Regions from separate parts of the Pseudomonas sp. 05N431 genome, predicted to be linked through region 1. Evidence: predicted binding sites of a transcription regulator. Region 1 holds the regulator's gene; each other region holds the start of a gene.
The links. The regulator FliA, encoded in region 1, starts transcription of late flagellar genes. The targets are predictions, from matches to a motif close to CTAAAGTTTNNNNNNNNNNNGCCGNTAA.
Positions count from the first base shown of each region.

Region 2: AC1DIG_RS04985 (methyl-accepting chemotaxis protein) is a predicted target of FliA. The motif match lies at 2,993-3,020, and genes of this name have one in related genera.
Region 3: AC1DIG_RS17215 (methyl-accepting chemotaxis protein) is a predicted target of FliA. The motif match lies at 1,767-1,794, and genes of this name have one in related genera.

Region 1 covers NZ_JBFTMN010000009.1:415,016-419,854, forward strand. Annotated here, with positions in the region: gene AC1DIG_RS18460 (chemotaxis protein CheA) at 1-1,140, opposite strand, end outside; gene AC1DIG_RS18465 (protein phosphatase CheZ) at 1,194-1,982, opposite strand; gene AC1DIG_RS18470 (chemotaxis response regulator CheY) at 2,013-2,384, opposite strand; gene fliA (RNA polymerase sigma factor FliA) at 2,551-3,291, opposite strand; gene fleN (flagellar synthesis regulator FleN) at 3,288-4,118, opposite strand; gene flhF (flagellar biosynthesis protein FlhF) at 4,233-4,839, opposite strand, start outside.
Region 2 covers NZ_JBFTMN010000002.1:416,015-420,853, reverse strand. Annotated here, with positions in the region: gene ccoN (cytochrome-c oxidase, cbb3-type subunit I) at 1-434, opposite strand, end outside; gene AC1DIG_RS04990 (alpha/beta family hydrolase) at 533-1,210, shown strand; gene AC1DIG_RS04985 (methyl-accepting chemotaxis protein) at 1,397-2,962, opposite strand; gene AC1DIG_RS04980 (lysostaphin resistance A-like protein) at 3,063-3,854, opposite strand; gene acnA (aconitate hydratase AcnA) at 4,108-4,839, opposite strand, start outside.
Region 3 covers NZ_JBFTMN010000009.1:155,828-160,666, reverse strand. Annotated here, with positions in the region: gene AC1DIG_RS17215 (methyl-accepting chemotaxis protein) at 1-1,724, opposite strand, end outside; gene AC1DIG_RS17210 (Na+/H+ antiporter family protein) at 2,117-3,433, shown strand; partial or broken gene AC1DIG_RS17205 (cache domain-containing protein) at 3,541-4,365, shown strand; gene AC1DIG_RS17200 (methyl-accepting chemotaxis protein) at 4,402-4,839, shown strand, end outside.

The sequences.
Region 1 (4,839 bases):
ACGTACCAGTACCAGCTCGCCGACCATGTTCATGATTTCGTCGAGACGCGCGGTATCCACACGTACGGTGGTCTCGGCTTCACTGGCCGGTTTTTCCGGTGGCGGTGAGGCTGGTGCGCGAGCTGGGGCCGGTGCAGCAGCAGGTTTGGGCGCTTCGGCTTTTGGCTCGGGCGCTTTAGCCACAGGCGCTGGCGCTGCAGCCTTGGCAACTGGCGCCGCCACCGAAGCAGCAGAACCTGTGCCGACCTCAGAGAATTTGCCTTTGCCATGCAATTCGTCGAGCAGCGATTCGAACTCGTGATCGGAGATCAGATCGCTGCCAGCGGCCGCAGCCACAGGTGCCGCAGGCGCAGGAACAGCAGCAATCGCCGATTCCAGAGCATCAACGGCGAAGTTGCCTTTGCCATGCAACTGATCGAGCAGTGCTTCGAATTCGTCGTCGGTAATGTCGGAGCTGTCGCCTGCCGCTTTCGGGGCAGCCGGTGCGGCGGGCACTGCGGCCACTGCATCAGGGGCGAACTGGCCTTTGCCGTGCAATTGGTCGAGCAACGACTCGAACTCGGCATCGGTGATTTCATCGCTGCCGGCAGCTGCTTCAGGTGCCGGGGCAACGGATGCTTCGGCCTCAGCCTTGACCGCGTTCAGCGAGTCCAGCAGCAGTTCGAATTCATTGTCGGTGATGTCGCCCGATTCGCTTTCAGCGGCAGGTGCTTGAACCACTTCAGCAACCGGCTGTGCTTCGTCGGCTGTTTGCGGCTCGGCCAGACGGGCCAGCGCCGCCAGCAGTTCCGGTGTAGCCGCAGTGATCGGTGCTCGTTCGCGGACTTCGCTAAACATGCTGTTCACCGCGTCCAGCGCTTCGAGAACCACGTCCATCAGTTCCGAGTCGACGCGACGCTCACCCTTGCGCAAGATGTCGAACACGTTCTCGGCGATGTGACAGCACTCCACCAGCTCGTTGAGCTGGAGGAAGCCGGCGCCCCCTTTTACAGTGTGAAAACCGCGAAAAATTGCATTGAGCAAGTCCGCATCATCTGGTCGGCTTTCCAGCTCGACCAGCTGTTCGGACAGTTGCTCTAGAATCTCGCCGGCCTCAACCAGGAAATCCTGAAGGATCTCTTCATCGGCGCCGAAGCTCATTAAGGGGGTGCTCCTGAGGTCTAAAAACCTAAAAAACCTAAAATGCTAAAACTCTAAAATCCTAGGCTGGATAACAAATCGTCCACATCGTCCTGACCGGACACAACGTCTTCTCTTTTATCGGCATGAATCTGCGGACCTTCACCCTGAGAGAGATGTTTTTGCGGATCTTTTTCAGCCAGCATCGCTTCATGGTCATGTTCGATACCCGCAAAGCGGTCTACCTGACTGGCCATGAGTACGAGCTTGAGCAGGTTGCTTTCGACTTCGGTGACCAATTGAGTCACGCGCTTGATCACCTGACCGGTCAGGTCCTGGTAATCCTGAGCCAGCAGAATATCGTTGAGGTTGCCCGAGACGACCTGGCTTTCCTCGACGCTACGCGTCAGGAAACCGTCGACACGCCGGGCCAGTTCGCGGAACTCTTCGGCACCGACTTCGCGGCGCATGAAACGCCCCCAGTCCGCGCTCAAGGCCTGGGCGTCAGTGCTCAGGCCATTGACCAGCGGAGTGCTGTTCTCGACCAGATCCATGGTCCGGTTCGCGGCCGCTTCGGTCAGCTTGACCACATAGGACAGGCGCTCGGTGGCATCCGTGATCTGAGAGACTTCCTCGGCTTGCGGCATGTGCGGGTCAATCTGAAAATTGACGATCGCGCTGTGCAGCTCGCGAGTGAGCTTGCCCACCTCCTGGTACAGGCCGCGGTCACGGGTCTGATTGAGCTCATGGATCAGTTGCACAGCGTCACCGAACCTGCCCTTTTCAAGGCTTTCGACCAGTTCGTGAGCGTGTTTTTTCAGGGTCGATTCGAAATCGCCCTGTGAAGATTCTCTTTGCTCCATAGCTCCCCCGTGGCGCAGTGGCTCAGCACATCAACCGATGCGTTCGAATATTTTTTCGATCTTCTCTTTCAACGCCTGGGCCGTGAAGGGTTTGACCACATAGCCGTTTACACCGGCTTGAGCGGCTTCGATGATCTGCTCGCGCTTGGCTTCGGCAGTGACCATCAGCACCGGCAGGTGCTTGAGCTTTTCATCGGCGCGCACGTGGCGCAGCAAATCGATACCGGTCATGCCAGGCATGTTCCAGTCCGTTACCAGAAAGTCGATGCTCCCGCTGTTGAGGACGGGAATGGCGGTAGTACCGTCGTCCGCCTCGACCGTGTTGGTGAACCCAAGGTCACGCAACAGGTTTTTTATGATCCGCCGCATCGTTGAGAAGTCATCAACGATGAGGATTTTCATGTTCTTGTCCAATTCGACCTCCAAGCAGTCTTAAACGCGTTCAGCACCTGAACACGCCATTCAATCAATCAGGCAGAGCACTCAACGACTGTCTGGAGCACAACGGATTGAGACCTGCAGAGCTTTACGCCTTGCCTGTTTCGTTCGCAGTGTCCCCACACTGCTGTCAGCGCGCTCGCCACTCCCCCAAACGCCCCCGCAAACGGGCCGCGCACTGGCTGTGTAACTGGCTGACCCGCGATTCACTGACTCCCAGGACCTCACCGATTTCCTTGAGATTCAGCTCTTCGTCGTAGTACAGCGCCAACACCAGTCGCTCACGCTCCGGCAAATTGGCAATCGCATCCGCCAGTGCAGCCTGGAAGCGTTCATCTTCCAGGTCGCGCGACGGTTCGAGATGAGCACTCGCGCCATCCTCGTGCAGCCCTTCATGCTCGCCGTCCTGCAACAGATCGTCGAAGCTGAACAGGCGACTGCCCAAGGTGTCGTTCAAAATCCCGTAATAATCGTCGAGACTCAATTGGAGTTCGGCCGCAACCTCGTGATCTTTAGCGTCACGCCCGGTTTTAGCTTCAATTGAGCGAATCGCGTCACTCACCATCCGGGTATTGCGGTGTACCGAGCGTGGCGCCCAGTCACCTTTGCGGACTTCATCGAGCATCGCGCCACGGATACGGATCCCTGCGTATGTCTCGAAACTCGCACCTTTGCTCGCGTCGTATTTGGTCGACACTTCAAGCAAACCGATCATGCCTGCCTGGATCAGGTCCTCGACCTGAACACTGGCCGGCAAGCGCGCCAACAGGTGATAGGCAATTCGTTTTACCAGTGGCGCGTAACGCTCGATCAGTTCGTACTGCGCGTCACGCGCCGACTTCTTGTACAGGTTGTAACCGCTGGCTGTCATAGAACCGGACCCGCAGTTTGCTGCACCAGACGCTCGACGAAAAATTCCAGGTGCCCACGCGGGTTGGCAGGCAACGGCCAGGTATCGACTTTCTGCGCGATGGCCTTGAACGCCAGTGCACATTTGGAGCGAGGAAACGCTTCATACACGGCGCGCTGCTTCTGCACGGCCTTGCGCACGCATTCGTCGTAAGGCACCGCACCGACGTATTGTAAGGCGACGTCGAGGAAGCGATCCGTGACCTTGGTCAACTTGGCGAACAGATTTCGCCCTTCCTGCGGGCTTTGCGCCATGTTGGCCAGCACTCGGAAGCGGTTCATGCCGTAATCGCGGTTGAGCAATTTGATCAGCGCGTAGGCGTCAGTGATCGAGGTCGGCTCGTCACACACCACCAGCAATACTTCCTGGGCGGCACGAACAAAACTGACGACCGACTCACCAATGCCCGCCGCCGTGTCGATCACCAATACGTCGAGGTTATCGCCAATGTCGCTGAATGCCTGAATCAGGCCAGCATGCTGGGCCGGGCTCAGATGAACCATGCTCTGGGTACCGGACGCTGCTGGAACAATGCGAATTCCGCCCGGCCCCTGAAGTAATACATCGCGCAGTTCACAGCGGCCTTCGATGACGTCGGCCAGCGTACGCTTGGGCGTGAGCCCCAGCAGGACGTCGACGTTCGCCAGCCCCAGGTCGGCATCCAGCAGCATGACGCGCCGGCCGAGCTCAGCAAGAGCCAGGGACAAGTTCACTGACACATTAGTCTTCCCGACGCCACCTTTGCCGCCGGTCACTGCGATCACCTGTACGGGATGCATGCTGCCCATGTTCGTTCTTTACCTTGTCTTGCTTAGACGCGGACTACATGACTGGCTGCGCGCTCACTTGTGAACAATGCATGGCAGGCCATCGATGTAGATACAAATCTATTCATTATTACCTCAGCCGACACGCTTGGCCGGGCTGTGGTAGAGGTCAGCGAACATATCAGCCATGGCTTCTTCGCTGGGTTCTTCCTGCATCTGCACGCTTACGGCGCGACTGACCAACTGATGCCGGCGCGGTAAATGTAGATCATCCGGGATCCGTGGCCCGTCGGTCAGATAAGCGACAGGTAATTCGTGGCTGATTGCCAGGCTCAACACCTCGCCCAGACTCGCTGTTTCATCCAGTTTAGTCAGAATGCAGCCTGCCAGCCCGCACCGCTTGTAACTGTGATAAGCGGCAGTCAGCACCTGTTTCTGGCTGGTAGTGGCCAGCACCAGATAATTCTTCGACTTGATCCCGCGACCGGCCAGGCTTTCCAGCTGCATGCGCAACGCCGGATCACTGGCCTGCAGACCTGCGGTATCGATCAACACCACACGCTTGCGCAACAGTGGATCAAGGGCTTGCGCCAGGGACTGGCCCGGATCGACGTGAGTCACCGAGACATTGAGGATACGCCCCAGGGTCTTGAGCTGTTCCTGAGCACCAATGCGGAAGCTGTCCATACTCACCAGCGCGATGTTCTGCGCACCGTACTTGAGCACGTAACGTGCGGCCAGC
Region 2 (4,839 bases), on a different contig from region 1:
AAAACGACGCCGTAGGCGACCCAGACGATGGCGATCAAAATGGCGATCGGCCATTCCAGCTCGGCGTATTCCTTGGAAGTGGTGTACCCCAGCGGCAGGCTGATGGCGGCCAGGACAATGACCAACTGCCAGCCCCAGAAGCAGAATGCGGCGATTTTCGGCGCGAACAGCTGCGTCTGGCAGGTACGTTGCACCGAATAGAAGGAGCTGGCGAACAGGGCGCAGCCGCCGAATGCGAAGATCACCGCGTTGGTGTGCAGCGGGCGCAAACGGCCGAAGCTGGTCCAGGGCAAATTGAAGTTGAGTTCAGGCCAGACCAATTGAGCCGCGAGAAAAACCCCGAGCCCCATGCCGACGATGCCCCACACCACCGTCATAATGGCGAATTGGCGGACCACCTTGTAGTTATAGGCGGTACTTAAAGAAGTGTTCATGGTTCCCCATCCACGGTTCAGCCGAAGTGAAAGCGTCCGCGCAGGGCGATGACGCTCCCTTCGCCTGGAGTTATAGGCAGATTAAAAGCGAGGCAAGCATGGACAAACAGCACAAGGCCAGTATTGACGGGGATCAATGGGCGCAGTGCGTGCAGGATCGCGGATGGCTGTGGGATGCCGCCTCGGTGCCGGCATCGGCGACGCTGATTCTCGCGCATGGCGCGGGCGCACCGATGGACAGTCAGTGGATGAACGACATCGCCGCACGCCTTGCCGCGCAGGGCGTCAACGTGTTGCGCTTCGAGTTTCCGTACATGGCGCAGCGGCGCGTCGACGGTGGCAAGCGCCCGCCGAATCCGGCGCCCAAATTGCTCGAATGCTGGCGTGAAGTGCATGCCCTGGTGCGACGCCATGTCGCTGGGCGTCTGGCCATTGGCGGCAAGTCCATGGGCGGGCGCATGGCCAGTTTGCTGGCCGATGAGTTGGGCGCGGATGGGTTGGTGTGCCTGGGGTATCCGTTTTATGCGGTGGGTAAACCGGAGAGGCCGCGAGTCGAGCATCTGGCCGGGCTCAAGACGCCGACGTTGATTGTGCAAGGTGAGCGGGATGCGTTGGGGAATCGTGAGGCGGTCGAGGGTTACGTGTTGTCGCCGAGTATCGAGGTGATGTGGTTAGTGGCTGGCGATCATGATTTGAAGCCGTTGAAGGCGTCCGGGTTTACTCATGAGCAGCATTTGGCGGCTGCGGCGCAGAAGGTTGCTGAGTTTCTTCTCTGATAATGATGGTGGCAGTTGCGGCCTCATCGCGAGCAAGCTCGCTCCCACATTGGATTGTGGTGGCGCACAAAACCCTGTGGGAGCGAGCTTGCTCGCGATGAGGCCCTGACAGGCGACATCACTTTCAAACTGGCAATAAAAAACCCGGAAGCTTCACCTCCCGGGTTTTGTTCTTTCTGGCATCTGTCAGCGGTTAAAGCGCTCCACCAACGAATACTGGGTATTGGCCGTACGGGTCAGCTCTTCGCTCAGCAGGGCTGAGTTCTGTGCCTGTTCCGAAGTCTGGTCAGCCAGTTGTGCAATGGTGCTGATGTTGCGGCTGATCTCTTCGGCTACGGCGCTTTGCTCTTCGGTCGCGGCAGCGATTTGGGTGGTCATGTCGGTGATGTTGGCCACTGCTTCGCTGATGCCCACCAGTGCCTGGTCGGCTTCCAGAACCCGCGCCACGCCTTCTTCAGCCTGGCGGTGACCGGCTTCCATGGTTTGCACCGCGGTGCCGGCGGTTTGCTGGAGTTTGGCGATCAGGGCATGGATCTGCCCGGTCGATTCGCTGGTGCGTTGCGCCAATTGCCTTACTTCGTCGGCAACCACCGCAAAACCACGGCCCATCTCGCCGGCACGAGCCGCTTCGATGGCCGCGTTCAAGGCCAGCAGGTTGGTCTGGTCGGCGATGCCTTTGATCACGTCGACCACGCCGCCGATTTCGTCGCTGTCCTTGGCCAGTTGGGTCACGGTCAGGCCGGTTTCACCGACCACTACCGACAGGCGCTGGATCGCGTCACGGGTTTCACCGGCGATGTCACGACCACGGCCGGTCAGGCGATTGGCTTCCTGGGTCGCGTCAGCGGTGCGTTGTACGTGGCTGGCGACTTCCTGGGTGGTGGCGGCCATCTGGTTGACGGCGGTCGCCACTTGCTCGGTCTCGACGCGCTGACGTTCCAGGCCGGTCGAGCTTTTGTGCGCCAGGGCGTCGGACTGTCGAGCTTGCTCGTTCAGGTGTTCCGCGGTGTCTTGCAGGCGAGTCAGGCAGGTTTTCAGACGGGCTTCCTGACTGAGGATCGACATTTCCAGGCGCGCTTGAGCGCCGCGGCTGTCGGTGTACATCTGCGCAATCAGCGGGTCGGATGTGGTCTGCTCGGCCAGGCGCAGCAAGCGCTTGAGGCCACGCTGTTGCCAGCTCAAGCCCAACAGGCCGAGCGGCACGGACAGTCCGGCGGCCAGCGCAAAACCCCACTGCGAGTTAAGCGTGGCGCCGATCATGAAGCTCAGCTGGCTGACCAGAATGAACGGCAACCAGTCCTGTAGCACCGGTAGCCATTTGTCTGTTTGAGGAATAGCCGACTTGCCCTGATTGATGCGTTGGTAGAGCGCTTCGGCACGGCGGATCTGTTCGGCGGTGGGTTTGACCCGCACCGACTCGTAACCGACCACCTGATTACCGTCGAACACCGGTGTGACATAGGCGTTAACCCAGTAGTGGTCACCGGTCTTGCAGCGATTCTTGACAATGCCCATCCATGGCAAGCCTTGTTTCAGTGTGCCCCACATGTGCGCGAAGACCGCGGGCGGAACGTCGGGGTGACGGACCAGGTTGTGCGGTGCACGGATCAGCTCTTCACGAGAAAACCCGCTGATTTCGACGAAAGCGTCGTTGCAGTAGGTGATCACGCCTTTGGCATCGGTCGTGGAAATCAACCGTTGCTGAGCCGGAAAGGTCCGTTCGCGTTGTGTAATGGGCTGGTTATTACGCATGGCTTTTTCAATCCGCAAGGCTTTGAGAGGGTGTCGGCAGCGCCAGGAATAAATTGAAATTATTTTTCAATATTCAGCGCTGGCGCACATTTCTTGATCTTCAACCCGCCAGCATCGGGTAGGTGAAGAGGCCCAAGTGCAGCAGATTCAAGCCAAAGTGCGTGGCGATGGCGGCCCCCAGCCCACCGAAACGGTACGCCAGCCCATAACCGAACCCGGCGAGGCTCGCCAGCAACACCCATTGCCAGCCGGCGCCGAGGTGCGCCAGACCGAACAACAACGTGGCGCCAAGCAGGGCGAGGTGTTCGCCGTAGCGCAGGTGTTGCAGGCAGCGACTCAAACCGCCCTGAATGTAACCGCGAAACAGCGCCTCCTCGACCAGCGTCACCAGCAGCAGGTTGTTCAGCACCCAGAGCCAGGCTTGATCGGGCCACTTCGGCGCCCAACTGATCATGCCCAGCAGCAGCGCACCACCAAGAGCGGCCAGCGCGCTCAGGGGCAGAGCAACGGCGGTGGCATACAGTGAAAGGCGCAGGGAGCGGCGACCGACGATCCATGGGCACACCAGCAACAGCCAGAAGCCAATCAGTGGTTTGTCCAGGTTCAGGTACATGGAAAACGGCACGGCGTCAGCGCTGAAACGTTCCGGGCCGATACCGCGACCGTTGTAGAAACCGGGCAGCCAGTGCATTGCCAGCGCCACCGCGAGGAAAATGAACAGGCCGTGGCCCAGGACGCGGCCGACCTGGATCTGTGGTTGGCGAACGGCAAAGCCGGCAAACGCTAACAACCCGACGGAAATGGCCGCCAGCCAGCCAAGGTGGCTGTAGATCAGGGCCAGTGCGTAGCCAATGGAGAGGAGTGCCAGGTAGAGCCATGGCAGAGCAATCATGTGAAGTCCTTGTTCCCGGGATTTTGCAGTGTGACTCGGTCCACTGTGGGAGCGAGCTTGCTCGCGATGAGGCAATTACATTCAACATTGATGTCGACTGTCAGTACGCTATCGCGAGCAAGCTCGCTCCCACAGTGGTTTTGTGTCTGGCACAACATTGTGAGCAGCGCCCATCAAGTGGCGCGGAATTATAGAGACGAGAATCCCACAAACAAAAACACCGCCCAAAGGCGGTGTTTTTGTCAGTGCGACATTATGAAGCAATCAACTGCCGCAACACGTAATGCAATATCCCTCCCGCCTTGAAGTATTCCACTTCGTTCAACGTGTCGATCCGGCACAACACGTCCACCTTCTCGCTGCTGCCGTCCTCGCGGGTGATCACCAGCGTCAGGTTCATTCGCGGCGTCAGCTCGACGCCCGTCAGCCCTTGAATATCGAGTGTCTCCTTGCCGGTCAGGTTCAGGCTCTTGCGGTTCTGGTCAAGCTTGAATTGCAGCGGCAGTACGCCCATGCCCACCAGGTTGGATCGGTGAATCCGCTCGAAGCTCTCGGCAATCACCGCTTTGACGCCCAGCAGGTTGGTGCCCTTGGCCGCCCAGTCACGGCTTGAACCGGTGCCGTATTCCTGACCCGCAATCACCACCAGCGGAGTGCCCGCCGCTTGATAACGCATGGCGGCATCGTAGATCGCCAGTTTCTCTCCGGTCGGAATATAGAGCGTGTTGCCGCCTTCTTCGCCACCGAGCATTTCGTTGCGGATGCGGATGTTGGCGAACGTGCCACGCATCATCACTTCATGGTTACCGCGACGTGAGCCGTAAGAGTTGAAGTCTCGCGGTTCCACACCTTGTTCACGCAGGTAACGTCCGGCCGGGCTGTCGGCCTTGATGTTGCCGGCGGGGGAGATGTGGTCGGTGGTCACCGAATCGCCGAGCAGCGCCAGTACGCGTGCACCGCTGATGTCCTGAATCACCGGCAGGGG
Region 3 (4,839 bases), 260 kb from region 1:
TCACCGGCGCGAGCCGCTTCGATGGCGGCGTTCAGCGCCAGCAAGTTAGTCTGTTCGGCGATGGCGCGAATCACCTCCAGCACCGAACCGATCTTCTCACTGTTAGCGGCCAGGCCTTCGACCTGGGTCATCGCCGTGCTCATGTCTGCCGCCAGGCTGTCGATGCTGGCGGTGGTGCGGTCGATCACGGTCAGGCCCTGACGGGTTGCCTGATCGGCATCGCGTGCCGCTTGAGCTGCTTGGGCGGCGCTGCGGGCGACGTCCTGGGCGGTGGCGCTCATTTCATGGGACGCGGTGGCCACCTGATCGACCTGACGGTATTGCTGTTCCATGCCGGCGCTGGTCTGGGTGGCGATGGCTGACGATTGATCCGCCGTGCTGCGCGCGTCCTGCACCGAGCGTTTCACTTGCGCGATGATCGGTTGCAGCTTGTCGAGGAAACGGTTGAACCAGCCGGCCAGTTGCCCGAGTTCGTCTTGTTTGTCGTAGGCCAAACGGCGGGTCAGGTCGCCTTCGCCGCTGGCGATGTCTTCCAGCATGCGCGCCACGCCAAGAATCGGACGGGTCACACTGCGTGCCATCAGCCACACCAGCAACAAGCCGATGACCGCCGCCAAAACGCCGAGGCTCAGCTCGATCAGGGTGCCAGCGGTGTTGCGCTCGTCGAGTTGCTGCTTCAGGGTTTCGGCGGGACCGACCAGGACTTTCTCCGGCACGTCGAGCAACACGCCCCACGATTTGCCACCGGGAATCGGCTGGAATGGCGACAGCACTTTGAGCAGTTGATTGTTGTGCAGACTCTGGGTCTGAGTGCTGGCGGCGAGCCGGCGGATCAGCTCGGCACCGTTGTCCTTGTCCACGCTGTCCAGACGCTGGCTGAGTTTGCTGGCGTCCGGGCTGTAACCAGCGAGCAGACCCACCGGGCTGAGGATGCTGACACTGGTCTGGCCGTCATAGAGCTTTTTGCTCGCTTGCTGGCTGACCGCTTGCAGGCTGTTGAGGTTGATGTCGACCGACAGCGATGCAATGACCTTACCGTCGACCAGCAGCGGGAAGACGATGCTGGTCATCAGCACGTTCTGGCCGTCGATCTCATAGAAATAGGGTTCGATCACGCACGGCTTGAGGGTGGTGCGCGGGCAGGTGAACCAGGCATTGGCGGGTTCGCCGCTGGGGCCGGTGCTGGTGTCGGCCATGTCGCTTTCCGGCAGCGCCATCGAGTTCAGCTTGCCGGCGGTCGGTTGCGACCAGTACAGGGCGAAGCGGCCCTTGTCGTTGCTGCCGATTTCTTTCTGGCCGCTGAACAGTTCGTCCTTGCCGTCCAGTGCGTTGGCTTCAAACACCAGCGACAGGCCGAGCAATTGCGGGTTGGCTTGCAGCGCCGACTTGACCTGACGGGTCAGGTCTTCACGCAGGTCGAAGGCGTCGAGGAAGCGCTTCTCGGCCTGCTCGCGCAAAAACAACACCTGGCGCGCAAAGCCGTGACCATATTGGTAGGCGTCCATGAACTGCTGGCGAATCCCCAGCGCCTGAACTTCACCCTGTGCCTCGATGCGTGCTTGAGCCGCTTCGGTGAGCATCTCCATGCTCGAGGCTTTTACCAGCTGCGAACTGTGCTCCATGCGATACAGCGAAAGACCGACCAGCAAGGTGACGATGCCAGCCAGGCACAGCCCGGCGAGCAGGGTGATTTTCCATTGAATGGAAAGTTGTCTGAGCGACATGGGAACGTCCTTTTATTCGATAAATATCTGAGACTTTGCACTGTAGCGGCGGCAATTCGACTTTCTTTATCCATTCGAATAAATAAGAAATCACACAAATCCCGCAGCTGGCGCAGCCTGCGTTCGGCGGCGGAGCCGTCGTAAACCCTGCCTGCACGGTATTCCTGAAACACCGCATCGCCTGGATTCACGACTGCTGCGCACTCGAACGCAGGCTGCGCCAGCTGCTACAGGGATCGGTGTTGGTTTTGACAAGCCAGGCCTGCTGTTGCACAGTGCGTGCCCTCTAATAAAACCCTCTCTTCAATCCGCCGTCGGCTCATGCAGCTGGCTGGACGGACTCATCCTGTTTGCGCCGGATTTACCCGTCGCCCTGTTTTGAGGTAACGATGATTAATGCAGTAATTGCCGCGGTCGGCGTCATGCTGGTACTTAGCCTGTCCCGCGTGCATGTGGTGATCGCGCTGATCGTCGGCGCGCTGGTGGGCGGTTTGACGGGCGGCCTGGGCATCGATGCCACGCTCAAGGCCTTCAACAGTGGCCTGGGCGGCGGTGCGACCGTGGCCTTGTCCTATGCGTTGCTCGGCGCTTTCGCGGTGGCGATTGCCAAATCCGGCCTGGCCCACGCCCTGGCGGACAAAGCCTTGCTGCTGGTCGACCGACAGGACGCTGCGGGTGGCGGGCAGGTCAAATGGCTGCTGATCGCATTGCTCTGGGTCGTGGCCATCGCTTCGCAGAACGTCCTGCCGATCCACATCGCCTTCATTCCGCTGCTGGTGCCGCCACTGCTCTATGTACTGACCAAGCTGCAAATGGATCGCCGATTGATTGCCTGTGTCATGACCTTTGGCCTGATCACACCGTATATGTTCTTGCCGGTGGGCTTTGGCAACATCTTCCTGAATGAAATCCTGCTGGCCAACGTCAGTAGAAGCGGGGTGGACATCAGTGGCGTCAACGTCACTCATGCCATGGGGATTCCTGCGTTGGGCATGGTGTTCGGGTTGTTGATGGCGTTTGTCAGCTACCGCAAGAAGCGCGTGTATGACCTGGAGAAAATCGAGCGGGTCGAGCAGGTCGCGGTGCAGTACAACCCGCTGACCTTGATGGTAGCGGGCCTGGCGATTGCCGCTGCGTTCATCATTCAGTTGCTGCTGGACTCGATGATTATCGGCGCATTGGCCGGGTTTCTGATCTTCTCGGTATCGGGCGTCGTGCGCTGGCGCGAAACTGACGACCTGTTCACCGAAGGCATGAAGATGATGGCGATGATCGGTTTCATCATGATCGCCGCCTCGGGGTTCGCCGAGGTCATGAAGGCCACCGGCGACGTGAAAACCCTGGTCGAGGCCTCGGCTTCGTGGATCGGTCACAGCAAAGGTGTCGGTGCATTGCTGATGTTGCTGGTCGGATTGCTGGTGACCATGGGCATCGGTTCATCGTTTTCCACGGTGCCGATTCTTGCGGCGATCTTCGTGCCGTTGTGCGTGCAACTGGGCTTCAGCCCGTTGGCGATCGTCTGCATCGTCGGGACTGCTGGCGCCTTGGGCGATGCCGGCTCGCCAGCGTCCGATTCAACCCTGGGCCCGACCTCCGGTCTGAATATCGACGGCCAGCATCACCATATCTGGGACACCGTGGTTCCGACGTTCCTGCACTACAACCTGCCGCTGCTGGCGTTTGGCTGGGTGGCAGCAATGGTGTTGTAACGGATTGACCGTGTGGTTTTCATCAGCGACAGGCCTGCGCCTACAGTTTTGCGCAGGCCGGCCGTTAATGCTTTAACTACGCCAATACTATCCAGAGTGAACAACACATGCGCCTGAGCCTTAAAGCCAAAGTATTGTCCCTCTCCGTCCTCCCGGTTTTGCTCTTTGCGTTGGTGATCAGTCTGACCACTGCCTTCATCTTGCAAGAACAGGCCCGTAAAGAAGTCGAAGAAACCCGTCAGCGGTTGATGAACGACGCCAAGGCCACCCTGCAAAGTTACGTTGCGGTGGCGATGACGGCGATCAAGCCGCTGTATGACGCCGCAGCGCCTGGCGATGCGGCGGCTCGCGCGCAAGTGATCAAGTTGCTGTCGAGCATCAGCTACGGCAAGGACGGTTACTTCTTCGGCTACGACTCCAACACCGTGCGCCTGTTCAAGGCCAACAGCGCGGAAGGCGTCGGCCAGAGCTTCAAGGACAATCGCGATCCGAACGGTGTGTACGTCAACCGTGACCTGGTGAAAGTCGCCAAGGAAGGGACGCACTACCTGCAATACAGCTCGCCGTTACCGGGCGACAGCAAAGTCCTGGTGCCCAAGCTGGGTTACACCGAATACCTGTCCAAGTGGGACATGGCCATCGGTACCTCGGTGAATCTCGATGGTGTCGAAGCCCAGGTCGCAACGGTCCAGGCCGAGGTTCGCGAGCGCATGGAAGGCGTGCTGTTGAGCATCATCGGCATCGCGGCGGTGGTGCTGCTGGTGATCGCGGCGGTCGGTCTGTTTGTAGCCAATACCATTTTGCGTCCGCTGCACCTGATGAAGGCAAATCTCGACGATATCGCGGCAGGCGAGGGCGATTTGACGCGCCGGCTGGCGATTACCTCTCAAGATGAACTGGGCGAGCTGGCCGGTTCGTTCAACCGTTTTGTCGACAAGATTCACAGCCTGGTGCGGCAGATTACCGAGATGACCTCGCAGTTGACCGGGCTGGTCAATCAGGTCTCCGATCAGGCCCAGCGTTCGGATCAGGCCATGGAGCGCCAACGTCACGAGACGGATCAGGTGGCCACGGCGATCAACGAGATGTCGGCGGCAGCGCAGGAAGTGGCGAAAAGCGCCCAAGGCGCTGCGGTGGCGGCCCAGCAAACCGACGAAGAAGGTCAGGCGGCCAAACGCGTGGTCGCAGGGAGCATTTCGCAGATCCATGCGCTGGTGAAAGATATTCGCAGCAGCGGGGTTTCACTCGACAGTTTGCAGCAGGACGTGTCGTCGATTGTCAGCGTGCTGGGGGTGATCCGTTCGATTGCCGATCAGACCAACCTGCTGGCGCTGAACGCCGCCATCGAAGCCGCTCGCGCCGGTGAGGCCGGGCGTGGCTTTGCGGTAGTCGCCGATGAGGTGCGC